Regions from separate parts of the Sphingomonas sp. SKA58 genome, predicted to be linked through region 2. Evidence: riboswitches for the same ligand, from Rfam matches in the RefSeq annotation. Region 2 holds a riboswitch; the other holds the start of a gene.

Region 1 (4,375 bases), 490 kb from region 2:
CACGGATGGCCTTCGAGCAAGTGCGCGACTTTTTCTATGCCCGGCACAATCATGTCAAGCCACTCGATGAAGCAGCGGAGCGAATTTATCGAGAGGCGGGTCTAGCGCCACACTCGGTCCACCCTGGACTCGTTGCTTGGCTGAAGGACCGCCACGATGTTCAGATTGTCTGGGGTGAGAGCGATACGGCTCAGCGCCGGTATGACCCCGCGACACGGACGTTGCACGTCTCGGCCCATCTACATCAGGGCCAACAGGCCTTCCAGATGGCGACCCAACTGGCATTTCTGGAACTGGGCAGCGTCATCGACCGGCTGGCCGATAACAGCCTACTGTCGGGCGACGAAGCGCGGAGACTGGCCAGGGTGGGTCTGGCCAACTATTTCGCGGGAGCACTCATCCTGCCCTATGGTGATTTCCTCGCCGCCGCCGAGGCCGAGGCCTATGATATCGAAAAGCTCGGGCGCCGGTTCGGAGTCGGCTTCGAGACGATCTGCCATCGGCTCTCGACGCTCCAACGCGCCGAGGCCCGTGGCATCCCCTTCTTCTTTGTGCGGGTCGATCGTGCCGGCAATATCTCCAAACGACAATCGGCAACCGATTTCCATTTCTCCCGTGTCGGCGGAAGCTGCCCACTGTGGAAGGTCTACGAGGCTTTCACGCAACCAGGCCGGGTCCTCCGTCAGATCGCGCAAATGCCTGACGGCCGTACTTACCTGTGGATTGCGCGAACGGTCAGCAGTGGCAACGCAGGCTTCGACGTGCCGGGCAAGACATTTGCGGTCGGACTGGGCTGCGACATTCGTCACGCCTCGCGGCTTATCTATTCGCGGGGACTGGATTTGGACGATCCAGCAGCGGCGACGCCGATCGGAGCTGGCTGCAAGGTCTGTGAACGTCCAGCGTGCCCGCAACGCGCCTTCCCTGCAATCGGGCGGGCGGTGGCGGTAGACGAGAATCGAAGCACCTTGGCCCCTTATCCCGCAGCCTGATTCGCAAGCTACATGATTGTTGAGACGGTGATGACAAGGCCCCTAATCCATCTCAAATGGCTGAACGCTCCGAACGCGATCCCCACCGGCTCGGTTTTGGCGGCCGAGCGCATTCTTGCCGATCACGCAATGCTGGCTCGCTGGCGGGAAGGCGACCGAATGGCCGAGGCCTGACCAGGAGATCGCCGCCGCCTCTAGGCTGGGGCCTCGGCCTTTCGAATTGAAAGGCGCTCCGTTTCCAACCGGAAATAGAGCGCTCAAGACTCCCCTCAGCAGAAGCATATAAAGAAATCTTTATATGTCGCTTGACAGCAGCCTCCCGATGCTGTTGAAGGAGCCTGTCGAGGTTCCCCGCTTCAGGCATGACGGCGGGGCTAAGACGGGAAGCCGGTGGTGCCCTTTGGGCAGAGTCCGGCGCTGCCCCCGCAACTGTAAGCGGCGAGTGGTGGCTCCATTTTGTGTCACTGAGCTTTTGCACGAGGCTCGGGAAGGCCGGAGCCATTGCGATGACCCGCAAGCCAGGAGACCTGCCTTCGACGGCATAACGTTCCTCGGACGGGGGTTCCTCCGGCGGATCGCGCTTGAAGCAGGCTCGTGGCATATCGCCATCCGGGCCTTCTACGTCCGGCGCGCTCTTCCTACGACCCTACCGCCCGGCAAAGCAGGTGATCGGTCGATGTCTTCAATCCTGTTTCGCTCCGTCGTCTTTCGACGAATGCGCCTGCGCGCCGTGCTGATCCTCGGCTGACGCGGCGCGCGCCCCAATCCCACACAATTCCAGAACCATGACGGACCGGTCGACGCGCTGGCCCGAAGGAGACCTCGCATGCCTGTGACTAGCGTGAAATTAGGACATTACGCCATGGCGCACCAAGACTTTGAGTTCAGCATCAGCCGTATCGCTTTCGACGAGAATTATCGTCCTGCCGAGAATACGCGCATTACGACCAACTTTGCCAACTTGGCGAGGGGGGAGAGCCGCCGGGAGAATTTGCGCAATACGTTGCGGATGATCGACAATCGATTCAACTCCCTGGCGCATTGGGACAACCCCAAAGGCGACCGATATGCGGTCGAGCTTGAGATCATTACCGCCGAAATGCGCATCGATTCAGAAGACAGCGACACCGTCTTCCCTCTGATCGAAATCCTTCAGACGACGATTATCGATAGCAAAACGGGCGAACGCATCGCCGGCATGGTGGGCAACAATTTCTCCTCTTATGTGCGAGACTATGATTTTAGCGTCGTTCTGCCGGCGTATATGCAGAGCCACCCCGATGCGGGCGCTCCGAACGATTTTGGTGACCTGCATGGAAAGCTGTTCAAGCATTTCCTGAATTCGCGCGCCTATCGCGACAATTTCGGCAAGCCGCCGGTCATATGCCTGAGCGTATCGAGCAAGGAGGTCTATCACCGGACCGCGAACGAGCACCCCATTTTAGGGATCGAGTATCGCAACGACAAATTCTCCGCGACCGACGAGTATTTCGCCAAGATGGGCATGAAGGTCCGCTACTTCATGCCGCCGAACAGCGTGGCACCCTATGCTTTCTATCATATGGGCGAACTGCTCGGCGATTACTCCAGTCTCGAGTTGGTCAGCACGATCAGCGTGATGGAGACCTTCCAGAAAATCTATCGGCCCGAGATTTACAACGCCAATTCCGCGGCGGCTGAGCATTATCAGCCTAGCTTGAAGTATCAGGACTATTCGCTCACCCGCATTGTCTATGACCGGGAGGAACGGAGCAGGCTGGCTGTCGAACAGGGGAAGTTCGCCGAGGAGTGCTTCATCAAGCCCCATCGGGCCGTGCTTGAGCAATGGTCCGCCGCTTTCGCCCTTTGATCATTCGAGAATATAAGGTCACCAATCCATGAGAATATTGTTGCCCACGTCCACCGCTGGCAGCTTGCCAAAGCCGTCCTGGCTTGCCCAGCCTGAGATACTTTGGTCGCCCTGGAAGCTGGAGGGCGAGGAACTGGTTGGGGGCAAGCAGGATGCCTTGCGCCTGGCCGTGGAAGATCAGCGCCAGGCGGGCATCACCATCGTCGGCGATGGCGAGCAGACGCGCCAGCACTTCGTCACGACGTTTGTCGAACATCTCAGCGGCGTTGATTTTGAAAAGCGCGAAACCGTCAGAATCCGCAATCGCTATGATGCAAGCGTGCCGACGGTCGTTGGCGCTGTCTCCCGTCCCAATCCGGTTTTCGTCGAGGACGCGAAGTTTCTGCGAGCACAAACCGATCAGCCGATCAAATGGACGCTGCCTGGCCCCATGACGATGATCGATACGCTCTACGACGCCCACTATAAAAGCCGCGAAAAGCTGGCATGGGAGTTCGCCAAGATCCTCAATCAGGAAGCGAGGGAGTTGGAGGCTGCGGGCGTCGACATCATCCAGTTTGACGAGCCGGCGTTCAATGTCTTCTTTGACGAGGCAAACGACTGGGGAATCGCTACTCTGGAGAAGGCGGCCGAGGGGCTAAAGTGCGAAACGGCGGTCCACATCTGCTATGGCTATGGCATCAAGGCCAATACCGACTGGAAGAAGACCCTGGGATCGGAATGGCGGCAGTATGAGAAAACCTTCCCCAATCTACAGAAGTCCAGGATCGATATCATCTCGCTGGAATGCCATCATTCCCATGTTCCGATGGATCTCATCGAACTCATCAGGGGCAAAAAGGTGATGATCGGTGCCATCGACGTGGCGACGGATACTGTCGAGACGCCGGAAGAAGTGGCCGACACCCTCAGGAAGGCACTGCAATTCGTGGATGCCGACAAGCTCTACCCCAGCACCAATTGCGGCATGGCGCCACTGTCCCGTCGTGTGGCGAGGGGCAAGCTCGATGCTCTGGGCGCAGGCGCGGAAATCGTCCGACAAGAACTCGCTGCCTGAGACGCTGTTGGAGACGTCGCTGGCGTTTGGCGACAAGCCCTGAACCCCATCCGTTTCGATCAATGTCAGCACGTCGTGATCCAGCCATATTGTGAAAGGACAGGCTGGATCGCGACGTAGGCTGGCCGCTTCCCTTTCCGGAGAACGCTGAATGCCTCGATCGTACACGCCGGTGATCAATTGCCCGGACCATCCCGGCATTGTTCATCATGTCAGCGGTCTCATTTTGAGCATAGCGGCAATATTGTGGAATCGCGCCAGTTTGAAGACAGGGAAACAGGGCGCTTCTTCCTCCGCACCGTCTTCGAAAGCGATTGCGAACGATCGGTGATGGCAGACGGGGTTGCAAAACTCGATGATGAATTTGCCATGGACTGGAAGCTGGTGCCAACCGGTCAGTCCGTCAAAGTCCTGATCCTGGTGTCCAAGTTCGATCATTGCGCTGATCTGCTCATAATAGCGCTTTTGTCAGGCCTG
Region 2 (4,375 bases):
GCGTGGCGGGCGCGCAACTGGATCGCGACACATTTGTCGGGAAGGCGGGCTGGGACCGCTATGCCGGTCGTTCCTTGCAGGGCGCGGCCTTCGTCACCCATGACTTCTCGGATCAGGTGAAACTCAGCCTCAAGGCGCGCTATATCGACAGCGACCTGGAATATAACACCCATTATGCCGACAGCTATTCCAATCCCCAGGACCCCTTCTCCGTTTATGGCACTGACGGGCGGACGATCGGGCTGACCGCCGATGCCAGCGATGCGCGGATGAATGTCTTTTCCACCGACAACAATCTGCTCTTTACGTTCAACACTGGCGCCAATCTTGAGCATAAACTGCTGGTCGGCATCGACTATAGCTGGAACAAGGTGGCAAAGCGCTATGCCGGCGGGACCGAGATCGTCGACCTGTACGACATCGATTATGCCGCCTTGAAAACCTACGATCCGACTGGCCCCTTTTTGGCCGACAGCCAGAAGCAGCTGGGTATCTATGTTCAGGACCAGATGCGCTTTTTCGATCGCGTTTCGATCGTGCTGGGCGCCCGGCGGGATCGGGTAACAGGGTCATCCGGGCAGAAGGACAATGCTACCACCTTTCGCGCCGGCATCATCGGCGAAATTGGGGCCGGCTTCTCCCCTTTCTTCAGCTATACCGAGAGCTTCCTGCCGGTCGCGGGCCGTATCGACAATGGCGACGGCACCTTTGGCGATCCCTATCGCCCGCAGACCGGTAGCCAATATGAGGCCGGCATCAAATGGCAGCCTGCGCCGGGGACGCTCGTCACGGCGACGGCGTTCAAGATCAAGGAGCGCAACCGTGTGCTCTACCTCGCCGCTGGCGGCACCGCGCAATCCGGGGAACTCAACACCAAAGGGTTCGAAGTCGAGGCCAGTCACACCCTGCCGGGCGATTTCGAGTTGCTGGCCAATTATGGTTATACGAAGCTCAAGTCGGAAACGAACACCAATCTCGATTATATGCCGCGCCACACCGCATCATTTTGGACGACCAAGACCTTTGGCTTGCCGGACGAAGCCCAGCTCCGGCTGGGCGGCGGCGTCGTCCACAGCGGCAAGAGCGTATCGACCAGCGCGATCTGGTCCATTGTCACGCCATCGCGGACGACTGTCGACGCCCTGGCGGAAATCAACTGGAACAGCTGGCGCTTCGCCGTCAACGCGACAAATTTGCTGAACAACCATTATTACGCGTCCTGCCTGGCGCGCGGCGACTGTTTCATCGGCGCGCCGCGTAATGTGATGGGCACGGTCGGATTCCGCTTCTGACGAATGATGAGGAGAGAGACGATGAAAGCATGGCCGTTCGCGCTGTTGGCGCTGATGACCCTGCCGGTGAGCGCGCAGGCACATGAAATCTGGGTAGAGCGGGATGGCAATGGCCCTGCCCGCATCTATCTCGGCGAACCGGCCGAGGCCCTGCCCGAAGGCGGCGATCCGGAGTTCGAGAAGCTCAAGGCGCCCAAGCTGATCGGCGCAGCCAATGCGGCTCAGGTCCGCAAGGCCGGCTATGTCGAGGTCGCCGCGCCAGCGGGCGATGTCCGCGTTACCGACGACAGCGTGTTCGAACCCTGGGGCGAGGAGGGCAAGAAGCAAGGCGTGATCTATTATGCGCGTGCGGGCCGATCGGACACGAAGGCGGTGCTGCCGCTGGAAATCGTCCCGACGGCTGCGGGCGCGAATAGCTTTACGCTGATGCGTGAGGGTAAACCGGTCCCTGCCGCCAAGCTGCTGGCAATTTCGCCCGACAAATGGTCGAAGAGCTTCATGACGGACGGCCAAGGCCGGGTATCCCTGCCCATTTCCCTCAAGGGTCGCTATATCCTGAGCGCTACCCAGGAAGAAACGGGCGACTTGAAGCTGCGCGGCGCGCCGGTGTCCACGATCTACCATATGACGACCACCAGCTTCGTCCACGACTGATAGCGAAACAGCGGCGCGGCCTTGCGCCCGATTGCCAAGGTCGCGCCGTCCGCGCTATGGCGCGGGCGCGGACTCGCAAGATGTCCGTTAAAGATCGCGCTGGTGCCCGTCATGGGCTTAATAGGGAATATGGTGCGGCCGCGCCTTGGAGTGGCCAACGCCATGGCTGTCCCTGCAACTGTAAGCAGTGAGCGCGTCGCACGGGTTCCGGCCATCGCCGGAACGGCCACTGGACATATGCGTCCGGGAAGGCGTGCGACGGGCGATGACCTGCGAGCCAGGAGACCTGCCGGCGTGGGTCGCTCTTGCCCTTGGTCCAGGGAATGACCGGGGCGCGGAATGTCCGGCGAGCGACGACCAGGCGGCAGGGGTCGCCACGGCAGGCTGGTCGCCGGGCGTCCTGACGCGGACGCCCGGCCCGCCCAACGGTCGATCGCGCCGCGTATCGACAGATCCCTTGCCTTCGTTGCACATGCGTCGAGGACATGGGGATATGAGGTCGATCATCAGAATTTGCTCAGCCATGACAGGCTCGGTTCAGTGAAAGCGCGCACCGACGCAGAGCATCAGGAGAAGATGCGCAAGCTCAAGGTCGCTCAGGACAAGAAGATCGCGTCCAAGACGGTCGAAAAGGGCTTGGTCATTGTCCATACCGGCACTGGCAAGGGCAAGACCTCCGCTGCGCTCGGCATGGTGGTCCGCGCCATCGGCCATGGCATGAAGGTCGGTGTCATCCAGTTCGTGAAGGGGGCGATGCAGACCGGCGAAAAGGCGGTATTCGATCGCTTTCCCGATCTCGTCGAATTCAGGCCGATGGGTGAAGGCTTTACCTGGGACACGCAGGACCGCAGCCGTGACATCGCGGTTGCGCGCGCTGCTTGGGATGAAGTGAAGCGGATGATCGCCGATCCATCCTATCAGATGGTTGTCGCCGACGAACTCAACATCGTGCTGCGATACGACTATCTCCCTCTTGACGAGGTTCTGGCCGCACTGGAGGACAAGCCTGAGATGACGCATGTCATCATCACCGGCCGCAACGCGCCTCAGACCCTGATCGACGCGGCGGACCTCGTCACCGACATGACGCAGGTCAAACACCCTTTCCGCGAACAGAATGTAAAAGCGCAGCGAGGCATTGAATTTTAATGATGCTGCGCGTCGAACCGGGCGATTTGCGCCGACATGCTATGCGCGGCACGGACATAGGCGGCGCTACCGCACACTGTCCAGGCCTGTGGAATGCTGATGCGGGGAATGTCCCGCAGCGCCGGGTGATGCAGCATTTCGCTGCCCTGATCCGTCACCTTATCCGTCGCGCTTTCGACAATCAGGAAATCGGGGCGGGCCGCCACCATCTCTTCCAGGCTGACCTGCGCAAGTGCCGGCTTGCCCAGTTTCGCCGCCAGATTGGTGAGGCCCATCCGTTCCATCAGGTCGTCAACCAGCGTGCCGGTGCCCGTCATATAACCTCGTCGCTGATAATAGGCGGCAATCCGCCCGCGCCCCGTTTTCTTCAAGCTGGCCAGATCGCGTTGCATGGCCGCGATCATACGCCTTCCGCGTTCCGGATGGCCGACGGCCGTGGCGGTTTCCCCGATTGCGTCGTAAATATCAGCCAGCCGGTCCGCACTTTTAAGGTTCAGCGTCCGATAATCATGCCCCTTGAGCGCCGCCAGCGCCATGCTGCGGCTGGCGGGCATGCCCACGACCAGATCGGGATCGATCGCCAATATATGCTCGGCCGAACTGCTGAGCAGCGGCAGGCCTTGCGCCCGGGTCGCCTCGGCCGACATTTCCCGGTCGGCGGCATTGCGGGTCAGGCCGGCGATCTGGTTCCGGTCCGCCAGCGCCAGCACAAGCTGATCGGCGCACAGATTCACCGACACGATCCGCTTGGGCGCATGGCCGGCCGATCGGCCGGCGACGGCGTTCGACGCCCAAATGGCGGAGCCAGCGGCGGTCGCGAGCAGGCAGAGGACGGAAACCGGAATAAGAGCCTTGTGCATCATGCCAAGTGCCATAGTCGTCACATCACGGCCGGCCAATGGTAATGATGATCCATAATCTACGGGGCCGCATGCTCCTGCTGGGCGGGCTGACCCTGTTGATGGCCGGTGCGGCCTTCGGGTCCCTGTTGCTGGGCGCTGTCCCGCTGTCGCTGCACCGCATCCTCGCGGCACTGGCCGGACAAGGCGATAGCGTCACCCGCACGATCCTGTTCGACCTGCGCATCCCGCGCACGCTGCTGGGCCTAGCGGTCGGCGCGATGCTGGGCCTCTCGGGCGCTTCGCTCCAGGGCTTCCTCCGCAACCCGCTGGCTGAACCATCGGTGCTGGGCACGTCGAGCGCGGCGGCCCTGGGGGCGGTCGGCGCGCTGTATTTCGGTTTCGCACAGCTTCACGCGCTGATGCTGCCGGCAATGGCGA

The links. A riboswitch is a leader RNA that binds a small molecule or an ion and turns the genes downstream of it on or off. The one in region 2 is predicted to bind cobalamin.
Region 1: it holds a riboswitch for cobalamin, as region 2 does, so the genes downstream of both, SKA58_RS09140 (DUF1852 domain-containing protein) here and cobO (cob(I)yrinic acid a,c-diamide adenosyltransferase) in region 2, are expected to answer to the same signal.

The regions. Positions count from the first base shown of each region.
Region 1 covers NZ_CH959306.1:1,801,256-1,805,630, reverse strand. Annotated here, with positions in the region: gene SKA58_RS09145 (short-chain fatty acyl-CoA regulator family protein) at 1-992, shown strand, start outside; gene SKA58_RS19850 (hypothetical protein) at 1,005-1,166, shown strand; cobalamin riboswitch at 1,320-1,541, shown strand; gene SKA58_RS09140 (DUF1852 domain-containing protein) at 1,855-2,841, shown strand; gene SKA58_RS09135 (methionine synthase) at 2,870-3,898, shown strand; partial or broken gene SKA58_RS19440 (bile acid:sodium symporter) at 4,343-4,375, shown strand, end outside.
Region 2 covers NZ_CH959306.1:1,314,724-1,319,098, forward strand. Annotated here, with positions in the region: gene SKA58_RS06885 (TonB-dependent siderophore receptor) at 1-1,292, shown strand, start outside; gene SKA58_RS06890 (hypothetical protein) at 1,314-1,946, shown strand; cobalamin riboswitch at 2,031-2,254, shown strand; gene cobO (cob(I)yrinic acid a,c-diamide adenosyltransferase) at 2,487-3,095, shown strand; gene SKA58_RS06900 (ABC transporter substrate-binding protein) at 3,092-3,958, opposite strand; gene SKA58_RS06905 (FecCD family ABC transporter permease) at 4,000-4,375, shown strand, end outside.